3 regions of the Zhongshania borealis genome follow, and region 1 is predicted to be linked to each of the others. Evidence: predicted binding sites of a transcription regulator. Region 1 holds the regulator's gene; each other region holds the start of a gene.

What was found. The regulator PhoB, encoded in region 1, activates phosphate uptake and scavenging genes when phosphate is short. The targets are predictions, from matches to a motif close to TGTCATAAANNTGTAACA.
Region 2: a site for PhoB is predicted at 2,035-2,052, ahead of ABD836_RS06005 (Na/Pi symporter). Genes of this name have one in related genera too.
Region 3: a site for PhoB is predicted at 2,221-2,238, ahead of ABD836_RS05230 (porin). Genes of this name have one in related genera too.

What each region holds. Positions count from the first base shown of each region.
Region 1 covers NZ_BAABDM010000001.1:520,043-524,313, forward strand. The annotation lists gene ABD836_RS02360 (SPFH domain-containing protein) at 1-522, shown strand, start outside; gene purU (formyltetrahydrofolate deformylase) at 543-1,397, shown strand; gene phoB (phosphate regulon transcriptional regulator PhoB) at 1,483-2,190, shown strand; gene phoR (phosphate regulon sensor histidine kinase PhoR) at 2,200-3,492, shown strand; gene ABD836_RS02380 (PstS family phosphate ABC transporter substrate-binding protein) at 3,602-4,271, shown strand, end outside.
Region 2 covers NZ_BAABDM010000001.1:1,278,631-1,282,901, reverse strand. The annotation lists gene ppk2 (polyphosphate kinase 2) at 1-479, shown strand, start outside; gene ABD836_RS06010 (DUF948 domain-containing protein) at 605-817, opposite strand; gene ABD836_RS06005 (Na/Pi symporter) at 829-1,989, opposite strand; gene ABD836_RS06000 (AraC family transcriptional regulator) at 2,123-3,142, opposite strand; gene ABD836_RS05995 (acyl-CoA dehydrogenase family protein) at 3,463-4,271, shown strand, end outside.
Region 3 covers NZ_BAABDM010000001.1:1,102,035-1,106,305, forward strand. The annotation lists gene ABD836_RS05205 (hypothetical protein) at 1-547, opposite strand, end outside; tRNA gene ABD836_RS05210 (tRNA-Asp) at 722-798, opposite strand; tRNA gene ABD836_RS05215 (tRNA-Asp) at 876-952, opposite strand; tRNA gene ABD836_RS05220 (tRNA-Val) at 972-1,047, opposite strand; gene queD (6-carboxytetrahydropterin synthase QueD) at 1,337-1,693, shown strand; gene ABD836_RS05230 (porin) at 2,349-3,314, shown strand; gene ABD836_RS05235 (zinc-binding dehydrogenase) at 3,453-4,271, opposite strand, start outside.

The DNA.
Region 1 (4,271 bases):
ATTCAAAACTTGGTGCAGACGGCTCTCCGCTCGATTATTGGTGAAATGGCTTTGGATTCGGCGTTGTCATCGCGGGATCAAATTAAAGCTAAGCTCAAAGCGGCAATTTCTGAAGATATTGCGGATTGGGGCATTACGCTGAAAACGGTTGAGATTCAGGATATCAATCCATCGCAGACTATGCAGGCGGCGATGGAAGAACAGGCGGCGGCCGAACGCCAGCGCCGCGCTGCTGTCACAAAAGCAGAAGGCGAAAAACAGGCCGCGATCCTAGAAGCCGATGGCCGCCTGGAGGCATCGCGTCGTGATGCCCAAGCTCAAGTGGTTTTAGCTAAGGCCAGCGGCGCAGCAATTTCCCTGATTTCTGAAGCGGTAGGAAGTGAAGAATTGCCGGTATTGTATTTACTGGGCGAGAAATACACTGATGCCTTATTGCAGCTATCTTCGTCAGATAATGCCAAAACAGTGGTATTACCTGCTGATTTACCGCAAGCACTACGTGGCATTTTAAATAAAGTTTAAGTCGGAGTTGAGCGTTTTACATGGATCATACTTATCGTTTAGTGATCAGCTGCCCAGACCGCGTGGGCATTGTTGCGCGGGTTAGTCAATTTGTTGCAGAGCAGGGCGGTTGGCTCACCGAAGCCAATTACCATGCCGATGCGGAGAGTAACTGGTTTTTTATGCGCAATGAAATTCGCGCTGAATCCTTAAAAGTCAGCGCCGAGCGCTGTCGGGACGCTTTTGCACCAATCGCTGCCGAATATGGCATGCATTGGGCATTGGTCGATTCCGCAGTAAAGCGTCGGGTAGTGATACTGGCCAGTCATGCCTCGCATTGTCTTGCAGATATACTACACCGCTGGCATAGCGGCGAATTAGACTGTGATATTCCCTGTGTTATCTCCAATCATGAAAATTTGCGTAGCATGGTGGAATGGCATGGTATTCCCTTTGAGTACGTGGCAATTGATCCAGATAATAAAGCGCCTGCACATGCAAAAATTATGGCGATGGCACAGTCTTATCAAGCCGATTGCGTGGTGCTAGCGCGCTATATGCAAATTATTCAACCTGAGTTTTGCCAAGCCTACGCCGGCCGAATGATTAATATACACCACAGTTTTTTGCCTTCGTTTATTGGTGCAAACCCTTATCAGAAGGCATTTGATCGTGGTGTTAAGCTGATTGGCGCTACTTGCCATTACGTCACTGAGCGGCTAGATGAAGGTCCGATCATTGAGCAAGACGTTATTCGGGTATCTCATCGGCATAGCAAAGATGATCTTGTACGTTTGGGCAAGGATGTAGAAAAGTCTGTGCTAGCAAGAGCCCTACGTAATCATCTTGAAGACCGCGTACTGGTTCACGGAAACAAGACTGTAGTGTTTGATTAAACAGGCAAAATTTAAACTGTCATAAAATTGTCACTAAAAATGGTTTTAATGCAGCTAACAAATTTTGCAAAAAAAGGTTAATGGAATGACGTCAGCCACCATATTGATTGTCGATGATGAGAGTGCAATCCGCGAAATGATACGGGTTGGGCTTGAACTGGCGGGTTATAACTGTCTAGAAGCGAGCAATGCCCAGGACGCACATGGGATTATTGTCGATCAACGTCCTGATCTAGTCTTGCTGGATTGGATGATGCCAGTGACCAGCGGCTTAGAGTTATTGCGCAGGTTGCGCCGTGATGAGCTGACTAAAGATTTGCTGGTAATTATGTTAACCGCGAAAGACGATGAAGATAATCGTGTGCAAGGCCTTGATGTCGGCGCAGATGACTACATTACTAAGCCATTTTCATCGCGGGAGTTAATGGCCCGCATAAAAGCCATCATGCGGCGCTCTAGTAGTCGTGACGAGGAAGTGAGCATCGAAGTGGCGGGCCTGAAACTCGATCCTAGCAGTCATCGCGTGTTTGTTGACGCAACCCCCTTAGATATGGGCCCCACCGAGTTTAAATTACTAAAATTCTTTATGACCCACCAAGAGCGAGCTTATAGCCGTGGTCAGCTTCTAGACCAGGTTTGGGGAACCAATGTGTATGTTGAAGAACGCACAGTAGACGTACATATCAGACGACTTCGTAAGGCTTTGCAGACCGAACTCCGCGACTGTGGGCTATTAATTCAAACCGTTCGCGGAACCGGTTACCGGTTTTCAACTACAGGTGTCTGCGCGTAGCGCAAAATAATGCGGTATTACAGTTGGAAGGCAGAGTTATTGCGGGTTGGCGTGCCACTCTCATTGGTCGCCGGAACGTGTGCACTATTTGATCTTGGGGTTTTACCCCTATTGGTAGCGGCCGTGCTTGCCTGTGCGTGGTTATTGCGACACTTACAGCGCTTATCTGACTGGTTGTACGGCGGTGCCAAGGATGATCCACCAGAGGCTGTAGGGATGTGGGGACAGGTTTTTGACGTAATTTACGAGCTGCAGCGGGATTCTTCGCAAAATAGCGACCGCTTGCAAGCTATGATCGATTATTTACATTCGTCATTTGCATCCATGTCAGATGCTGTGGTGATGCTTGATCCCCATGGCAATATTGAATGGTGTAATTCGTCGGCTCACGACTTGCTGGGACTGCGTGAAGTAGACGACAAAGGCCGGCAGTTGGTGAATTTGCTCCGAAGTCCCGCCTTCTTGCGCTACTTTGAGGCAGAGCGTTATCAAGCCCCCTTGGAGATGGTGTCACCCGTCAATAGCTTGATTAATTTGAGTATCAGCGTCAGCTTTTTCGGTAGGCGTAATCGACTTTTGTTTGCCCGTGATGTTACTCGCACCCACCGGTTAGAACAGATGCGCAAGGATTTCGTTGCGAATGTTTCCCATGAATTGCGCACACCGCTTACCGTTATCAATGGTTATCTGGAAACCTTTGCCGAGTACGGTGGTGAAAATGGTCGTTGGGATCGAGCCGTAGATCAGATGCTGCAGCAATCTCGACGTATGAATCTATTGATTCAAGATCTTATGCTGCTATCGCGCTTAGAGTCTGTGCCCAAGCTGGCCGACGAAAGCCTTATTCGCTTGCGGCCATTAATGGAAATGATTAGAGAAGAGAGTGGTACCGCCGCAAAAGGCCAGCGCCGTATAGAAATCGAATGTGACGATAATATTGCAATCAATGGTAATGCCAATGAATTGCGCAGTGCATTCTCTAATTTAGCAGTCAATGCCGCGCGATATACCGCTGAAAATGACCGAATAATTCTGCGCTGGTATCAAGATGATTATCATGCGTACTTCGAAGTAGAGGACACGGGCATTGGCATTGAACCTCAATATATTCCCCGTTTAACCGAGCGCTTTTATCGCGTGGATCAGAGCCGATCCCTTGATACTGGTGGCACTGGCTTGGGTTTGGCAATTGTGAAGCATGTGCTAATTCGTCACCGAGCTGAATTGCGTATTCGTAGCGCGCCCAATCAAGGCAGCGTCTTTACCTGTGTTTTTCCGAAATCTGCCGCGGTTGCTGTCTAGCCTCAGCGGGCTCTCTTCGCCAGTAATTACAGTACTGTCACAAAGTTGTCATAATTCGCCTATAAAGTGGCCTCACTGAAGTAGCTTATATTGGTTTAGGAGTATCGAAGTGAAGATTAAACACATAGCAGTAAGTGCACTTATGACTATCTCTGCAGCGGTCGCTGTAGCTGAAGCCAAGGTTGATAGCGCCTTACCAGACTACGCTATCGTTTCCGGCGTATCAGGTAATTTGTCTAGTGTTGGTTCAGATACCCTAGCCAATTTAATGACATTGTGGGGTGAAGATTTTAAGCGCAATTACCCCAATATAAATATCCAGATTCAAGCCGCGGGCTCGTCTACAGCACCGCCAGCATTGACCGAAGGCACGTCGAATATTGGGCCTATGAGCCGGAAGATGAAGGATAAGGAGTTAGAATCTTTCGAAACTAAGTTTGGCTACAAACCTACTGCTGTGCCGGTTGCGATTGATGCCTTGGCGGTGTTTGTTCATAAGGATAACCCAATTGAAGGCCTGACCATGGCACAGGTCGATGCCGTGTTCTCTAGTACTCATAAGTGTGGCCATAGTGCCAATGTTGATACCTGGGGCGGCCTCGGTATGACAGGAGCTTGGACTGCGCGCGATATTCAAATGTTTGGCCGTAACTCGGTGTCAGGGACTTACGGCTACTTCAAAGAAGAAGCGCTATGTAAGGGTGACTTCAAAAACGGTGTGAATGAGCAACCAGGCTCTGCGTCAGTTGTGCAGTCTGTTTCAACCTCTATTAATGGTA
Region 2 (4,271 bases), 760 kb from region 1:
ATAACCGTGCAGGTGTAGAGCGGGTTATGGGCTTTTGTAGTGACGATGAGTACCACGAGTTTTTTCAGACTGTACCAGACTTCGAGCGCATGCTAACGCGCTCCGGAATTCAAGTTATTAAATACTGGTTTTCTATTTCTGATGACGAGCAATATTCGCGTTTTTTGAGTCGTGTGCACGATCCGCTAAAACAGTGGAAGCTGAGTCCTATGGACTTGGAATCACGGCGTCGCTGGGAACAATACACCAAAGCCAAGGAAATAATGTTGGCACGTACTCATATAGACGAGGCACCCTGGTGGGTTGTGGAAGCCGTGAATAAGAAGAAAGCACGGTTAAATTGCATAAGCCATTTGCTAAGCCAGATACCTTATCAGGATGTAAGTCGACCGCTAATAGAGCTGCCAGCTCGCGAAAACAATGCCGATTACATCCGCCAACCCGTACCTAAAGATATGTTTATACCCGAGCTGTTCTGAGTAATTTTCGCATTCATTGGCTGATTGTGAAAAATAATATTTGGGCTTGTTTGGATACCCGGCCTAGGCCGGATATCCATGACTTCTATCTTAAACAGGGGTTTATTGGCAGTGCTGTCTTGTGCTTATGACCAGTCGCGCTTAAGTTCATGCCAGAATAGTTTCAAGCTACTTACCTTTGTATCGACGGCATTAATGTATTCGTCGAGGTGATCCAATTTCTTGTGTTGGGCATTTTCAAGTCTTTTGGTTTCGTGTAAATGTTTCTCTAATTCATCTATAGATTGACGAAGTTCACGGATGCGTTTTTCAGTTTCAATATGTTTGTTTGGGGCCATGGTCGAACTCCTTAAAGCTGTGTTGCGCCAATCATAAGCAGTGGGAGCGCAAAAAATATTCCACCCATATAGGCAACAACATAGAGTTTGTTGCGTTGAGCTAGTACGGCTAACTTGGTGGCAATGGCGGGGGGAATGCCACGTAAAAAGGGCAGCATATAAATAATAACAATCCCGAAGATATTGAAAAACAAATGCACCAGTGCAATTTGCATAGCCAGTATGGCGGTTGGGCCACTTATGGCGGTTGCCGCCAATAACGCCGTTATACATGTGCCAATATTGGTGCCTAGGGTAAAGGGATAAACTTGTTTTAAGCTAAATACCCCTGAACCTGCAAGCGGCACAATCAATGATGTGGTTGTTGATGATGATTGTACAAGTACGGTAATTGCCATGCCTGAAGCCATACCTGATATGGGGCCGCGACCAATACTGCGATGCATAATAACTTTGGCTTTGCCGACCATAACAGTGCGCAATACTTTGCCAATAGCGGATACCACAAACAAAATCATGCCAATGCCAATAACAATGAGTGCCACGCCCATCCATATTTTATTTGGCATCCAACTTACGCTGATTTTGAGTAAATCGGCGGCTGGTGCCAGTATCATTTTCATTACGTTGATACTTTTCATGTCTACGCCAGTATCGCTGGCGACAAATCCCGCCAAGGCTTCTGCGGTGTGTTGAAGCGGACTAAAGGCCAGTTCGAGTGGCAATAATATTGCGACGGCAACAATATTAAATGCATCGTGCACGGTGGCGGCCGAAAAGGCACGTCGGAATTCTTCGCCATTGCGAACGTGTCCGAGGCTGACAATAGTGCTTGTTAGCGATGTGCCTATATTTGCACCCATGATTAAAGGGATTGCAATACTAATAGGCAGGCCGCCTGCGACCATACCAACAATGATTGACGTGACCGTACTTGAACTTTGAATGAGGGCGGTGGCGGTAAGGCCGATCATCAGGCCGATGAAGGGATTGGTGGCAAAAGCAAAGAGCTCTTTTGCATTATTGCCGGTAGCCATTTTAAAGCCGTCGCCGATAGACCCCACGGCGGCAAGCAATAAGTAAATGAGGGTGACGACCAGTATCCAAGACAGCCATTGTGATGTTGCGGATTTTTCTGCATCGGCCGGTAGGCTGGAAGCGTTGGAACTCATGCCTTTTATCCTCGAAATATTGAGGAGTAGATACTATGGCAGTAGTGTGACAAACATGTGTCAATACAATGTTTTAAGGTGTATGGCAGTTGGCATATCATGCCGAGAGCGCAGAGCTACGCAGGGATAGTTTTTAAGGATTTGTCAAAATGTTATTGTAGTGTTTGTCACGGTATTGCTTAGGCGTCATTCCCGTCCATTTTTTAAATGAGCGAATAAATGCGCTGGGTTCCGAAAAGCCCAGTACATAGGAAATGGTCTTAACTTCTTTGTTGTCGTGTAATAAATAGCCAATTGCGGTGTCGCGAATCAATTCGTTTTTAATCAAACGGTAGTCGCAACCCTCTTGCCTGAGTCGGCGGCGTAGGGTTTGTGGGGCAAGGCCCAACGTGTCAGCGAGCTCCTCGTAGCTGGGTAGTCTGGGCAGCGATTTCTTGATAATAAGCCGTATCTGTTCGGTGTAGCTGCTCGCGCGGGTGTTGCTGCGCAAAAACTCATAGGGCACTTTTGCTAGGTATTCTTCAAGTTCTTGGTTGGAGCGTAATACCGGCAGTTTCAGCAGTTTCTCGTCAAAAATGATTTCGCAGTGGGCTTGCTCAAAACGCGTATCGCTAAAGAAAAGGTAGTGGTACTCACCGCTGTGTGCGGGGGTTTGGTAGTTTAGGTTCACGCGCGTTAGCGGGATTGGGCTACCAGTAAGCCAGCATACAAAACGGTGATTCACCATTAGGAGCTGCTCATATACCCAATTGTTAAGTACCACACCGTACTCAGCTTCTATCCTGTAGTGAACGCTGTCACCACGACGTAACAGGGTGAGTCTAAAGCCGTAGTCGAATAAATTATAAAAGCTGACATTACGCTCCAGCGCTTCTTGTAAGTCGCTTGCGGTTTGCATATAGCGCGCAAGAATATTGAAAGTGCCGTATTTTTGCGGGCGTAGATAATGCCCCATGGCTTCGTCGCCGGTGGCCTCAGTTATCCATTTATTGAGCTGCGATAATTGGGTAGGGCTCACGCGCGCTTGGGTGCTGTTGATGGCTTTTGGGTCCACGCCGGCGCGGCGCAGCAGGCTCTCGCAGTAGCTGCTCGAGAGGCCGCAGCCCGTCAGCATATTGCGGATGAAGGCGATGGAGATGGTCCTGTTTTCCATGGGTTTTCGCTATTTAGTTTGGCTGGGGCGGTATATGCGTGCAATTTTGACACTGGCAGGCGGTTCGCCGAGATTAGATTCAGTTTGTAACATAATGTCTATTAGATGTCATTGCTTGTCATTGCCTACCCCGGCAATTAAAGCGACTCTCTACACTCAAAATTTGCTAGTCCTGAATCCTATGAATTCAGTTTGCACCAAACGTTAATATAAAACCGGTGCGCTAGAGGGCTTTGTTACCAATCGCCGTCATTATTTTTGACGCGGACAGTGATATTTGCCAGCAAAAATAACACGCTATTTAAATGGAGTTCAAAATCATGTTGCCGCGTAATTTTACTGAAGAGCAGGTCATGTTTCGCACCGCTTACCGCAAATTTCTTGAGCAGGAAATTGCACCTCATATCGAGGACTGGCGGGAGCAAGGTATTGTCGATCGCGAAGCGTTTCAACGCGCCGGTAAACAAGGCTTTTTGATGATTTGGCCCGATGAACAATACGGCGGTATGGGCGATCGTGATTTTCGTTTTGAGCAAATTATTATTGAAGAGACCAGTCGCGTCTACGCGGGGGATTGGGCTAATACCTTGCATAGCCGTTTGGTTGGTCCGTATATCGACCGCTTTGGCAACGACGAGCAGAAAGCACGGTTTTTGCCGAAGTGCGTGAGTGGCGAGACCATACTGGCCATTGCCATGACCGAGCCTGATGCAGGTTCTGACTTGGCGGGAATGCGCGCCAGTGCCAAAGATAAGGGCGATCATTGGTTGCTCAACGGTACCAAAACTTATATTACCAACGGTATCAATTCTGATGTGGTGATTGTCGCTGCTAAAACTGATCCAGAGAACAATCCCCACGCCGTTGGTTTGTTCTTGGTCGAGCGGGGCATGGAAGGTTTTGAGCGCGGACGTAATTTGAAAAAAATGGGCATGAAGGCTCAGGACACAGCGGAGCTATTTTTCACCGATGTGCGCGTACCTAAAGAAAACGTGCTGGGAGATCCAAGCCACGGTTTTATTTATCTTATGCAGGGCCTTGCTGAAGAGCGTTTGATCGGCGCATGCGGATTTTTGTCGGGTGCGCATAAAGCGTTTGAAGTGACCAGAGAATTTACTCAGCAGCGCAA
Region 3 (4,271 bases), 580 kb from region 1:
ATGCTTTCCCGCCCCCGACCGCCGCCACTGGTTCAGCAGCTGCGCTAGGTGAACTTGTATTAATAGGAGACTTAAAAAAATCGGCGACACCGGATTGTGGCGTATTCCGTGCGCTGCGATCGCTGATAATACCGAGGCGATTTCGCTCTGCGGCTGCGATCATTTTCTGAAAAGTAACACCCGAGCTCATCTCCGGATCCCACAACTGACGCCGGTACCAGGCCACAGGGCAGGCACTGCGGCAAGCCACTTTAATTGGGCCACCACCAAGATCTGGGCCAAAGCTAGCATGATCAAGCAAATGCCTAAGGGGAACATTCCAATTTCCCGTGACTCGGCCACGCGTATCAAAACTTATCGTAAAAAAAACGGCACCCAGAATCTTAAGCGTATCTTCAATTTGAACAAAAGCCGCCTGCACTTCGTCGCCAGCAAAATCCGGGACACCAACCACGTCATCCAAAACTGCTTCAAACTCAGCAAAAAACATTTCCTTAACGACATTGTCGTCCTTAAAGAAAACCACCGCTTCGGTTAATGCGCCCAAAGTGAACCTCCCAGCAATGCTAAATACTTAGCAACCAACACGGCTTATGAAAAACAACCGATAAGAAATCATTATAGGAAGACAATCAAGGGGCGGATAGTAAAACTGGTTTTATACAGGCAGGAATTTCGATTAACAGTAAATAAAGAATAAAAGATAGGCTTAACTAAGAGTTGGCGGACCGGACGAGACTCGAACTCGCGACCTCCGGCGTGACAGGCCGGCATTCTAACCAACTGAACTACCGGTCCAGTAACAGCATCAAACCTAAAACATGCTAGCCGCACCAATTAGGTAAGATTTTAAAAAGGAGGTCTAACAAAAAAGTTGGCGGACCGGACGAGACTCGAACTCGCGACCTCCGGCGTGACAGGCCGGCATTCTAACCAACTGAACTACCGGTCCGCATACTTTTACACGATAATGGTGGGTGATGACGGGATCGAACCGCCGACCCTCTGCTTGTAAGGCAGATGCTCTCCCAGCTGAGCTAATCACCCTTCTCATCAATCGAGTGAGGCGCATTCTACAGCAACCACTCCCCCTGTCAAACACTGAGGAGAAGTTTTTTACATTTTCTTTAAAAAAAAGCTATAACACTGATTTTGCTCATTTTTTATACAGAAAATAGGCAAAAATCTGCATTCAAATACCACGCCCCAAACAATGAGCTAGCGCCGCGCTGTACAGCAAGGCCAGAGCTGATTACCATTGGCGCAAAATTTAGTTAGGCAACGCCTTCTAGCACACCACCCCTCTTACTGACCCGCCAAGCCACCGGAGCGCCACGTGGAAATATACAAAGACTTCACCTTTGAAGCAGCCCACTTCCTTCCCAATGTACCCGCCGGTCATAAATGCGGGCGACTCCACGGCCACAGTTTTTTAGTACGCCTATATATAGCAGGTGATATTGACGCTCATACCGGCTGGCTGATGGACTTCTCTGAAATAAAACAGATTTTCAAGCCAATATACGAACGATTGGATCATTATTACTTAAATGAAATACCCGGCCTCGAAAACCCAACAAGTGAGAACTTGGCAATTTGGATTTGGCAACAATTAAAACCCAGCTTGGCCGCACTAAGTCAGGTCGAAATCCGGGAAACCTGCACTAGCGGGTGCATTTACAGCGGCGAGTAATTATTCAGCTTGCACCAGCTTCGAACAAATATCTGAGTAACTTTTCGCATAAGGGAAAATACGTAACACGTTACATTATTAAACTCTTGACGTAACACTTATTCACAGATAGGCGTTCGCGTCATCAAATCCACCACTTAAGCAATAATATTTAATACGAATACTTCAAAACTTAACTAACCCATTGTTTTATATACATTTTATTAAAATGACTATTTTTTGAACAATTTGTTAAGGTCCCGATAAGCTCTCCGTTTCAAGGCAGTACTTACAAGTTACCCACCAACTTATCCACAGATACTGTGGACAAGTCAGGGCAAATATTATTCCGCGCAGCGTTACCATAAGAAAAGCGTTAGATCTGCACCCGTATTTAAAACATCCGCCTAAATGCAATACTTTTTGCCATATATTTTTACTAAAACCAAAAATATCTACGCTCCTTGGACTATGCTGCGAATAAGCAATTTCCGGGAGTCACTTATTTGAAATATTAATGTAGCAATAACGTCACAAACTCCAGCCATTGTCATATTACTGTCATAAACACCCCCCACAATGGCCGCAGCCCAGAAGGTCGTGAGATCAATAATTGAGTCCACCCCCTTAATAGAAGGCTCACCACTTAACCTATTTAGTATGCGGAGAGAGATTAATGAAGCGTCTGTTATTACCAGCAAGTATCTTACTCGCCAGTGGCGCCCAACTAGCCCATGCGGACCTTAGCTTTTATGGTAAAGCCAATGTCTCTTACCAGCGTACAGAAATGGAGCTGAATGGCACTGAGCAGTGGGAACTCAACAGCAATGCCTCACGCGTCGGCTTAAAGGGCTCCACGCCTATTCAAGACTCTGGGTTTACCGTTATCTATCAAGCCGAATATGAAATAGCTGTCGACAGCGGCTCAACTGGCAGCGAGACCTTTAAGCAGCGCAACACCTTTGTTGGCATTAAAGGCAATTTCGGTACGGTGAGCGCAGGCCAATTCGATACAGCCACTAAGCTGTTAGCCAAGAAGGTCGACCTTTTCAACGATCTGGCGGTAGCTGACATCAAAAACATCATGGAAGGTGAAAATCGTCAAAAGAACATCATCCAATACTCAAGCCCAACAGTTCTTGGTGGACTGAGTTTCACCGCTGCGGCCTCTCCTGGCGAAAATCGCGACACCAATGAAGATAACACCGCCGACGGCAATGTTTTTTCCGTAGAATACCGAACCAAGCAGTTTCTATTAGCACTTGCGCACGACACTGATATTGGCGGCTACGATACTACCCGCGGCGTTGCCACCACTAGCCTAGGCCCCGTCGATCTGGGATTGCTGATTCAAACGGCGGAATTAGCCGATGACAGCGATGCAGAGCAAGAGGACAGCACTTTGATCAGCGCTGCATTCAATGCCAGCGATGTATGGGTATTTAAGGCGCAGTATGGCGTAGCGGAAACCGAACTGGCGACTGGCGACCAAGAGAAAATCCAAGCCGCTATCGGCGCTGATTATAAAGTAAGCTCAGAACTTACCATCTTCGCCTATGCCGCCCAAGTCGAAACAGATACGGTTGGCACTGAAAGCACCACCGACAGTACCGCAGGCGCGGGTATTTGGTTTAAATTCTGAAATAGCCCTGCAAAGAAAAGCCCCGCTAGGCATTACCTAGCGGGGCTTTTCTTTTTAAACATCGAACCACGCAGGCACTCTCTCACAGCAACATTTCCGAGCTTAAACACTATCGCCCCAAAACCGTAGCGCTAAGTCCTAGCGCGTACAATCCAACACGACCTTGCCAGCGATATCACCACTATCCAAGCGCCGATGAATCTCGACTATATCGTCCAAGCTAGCGCACTCAGCAATAGCGGGATGCAATTTCCCGTCCGCGAGCAATTGGAACAACGCGGCGAGATCTTCTTTAAAATCGTTTGGATAACGCTTGCGACGCGTTTGAATATTATAAAAGGACGAAGATTTGCCATCTGGCAACAATCGCCACAACAGCAGCAATTTTGAAAAGCCAAGCAGCAATTGCGGCACAGTTTCCTGCCCGGTAGTCAGCTGAAGCGCGCCGAAAGCAACTAAACGACCGCCTTTTCGTAAGCAATGATAAGACACAGACCAACTTTGGCCACCAAGAGTATCAAACACAGCGTCCACCCCGCCCGGCGCCAACTGCGCAACACGCTCACTAACGCTCTCGTTGCGATAATCGATAAACTGCGCACCAAAGCCCTCTATCAAGGCTTTTTTGGCTTGCGACCCCGTGCCAATCATCTCCAGCCCAAGTAGCGCACCCAACTCAAGTAAGGCGCTACCGACCGCGCCACCAGCGGCATGAACCAAGCAGCGCTGCCCACGCTGCAAGTGAACTTCACGAGTTAACATTTGATAGGCCGTGGTATAGGACAAAATCATACACACAGCCTCGGCGGGATCTAAGCCAGAGGGCGCGGCAACCAATTGGTCTGCCGCTACACAGAGGTATTGGCTATAGCCACCAATTACCGGCATATCTGCCACGCACTGGCCCAGCTCTACGCTCGACACCCCTTCTCCTAACCTATCTACCACACCAAACCA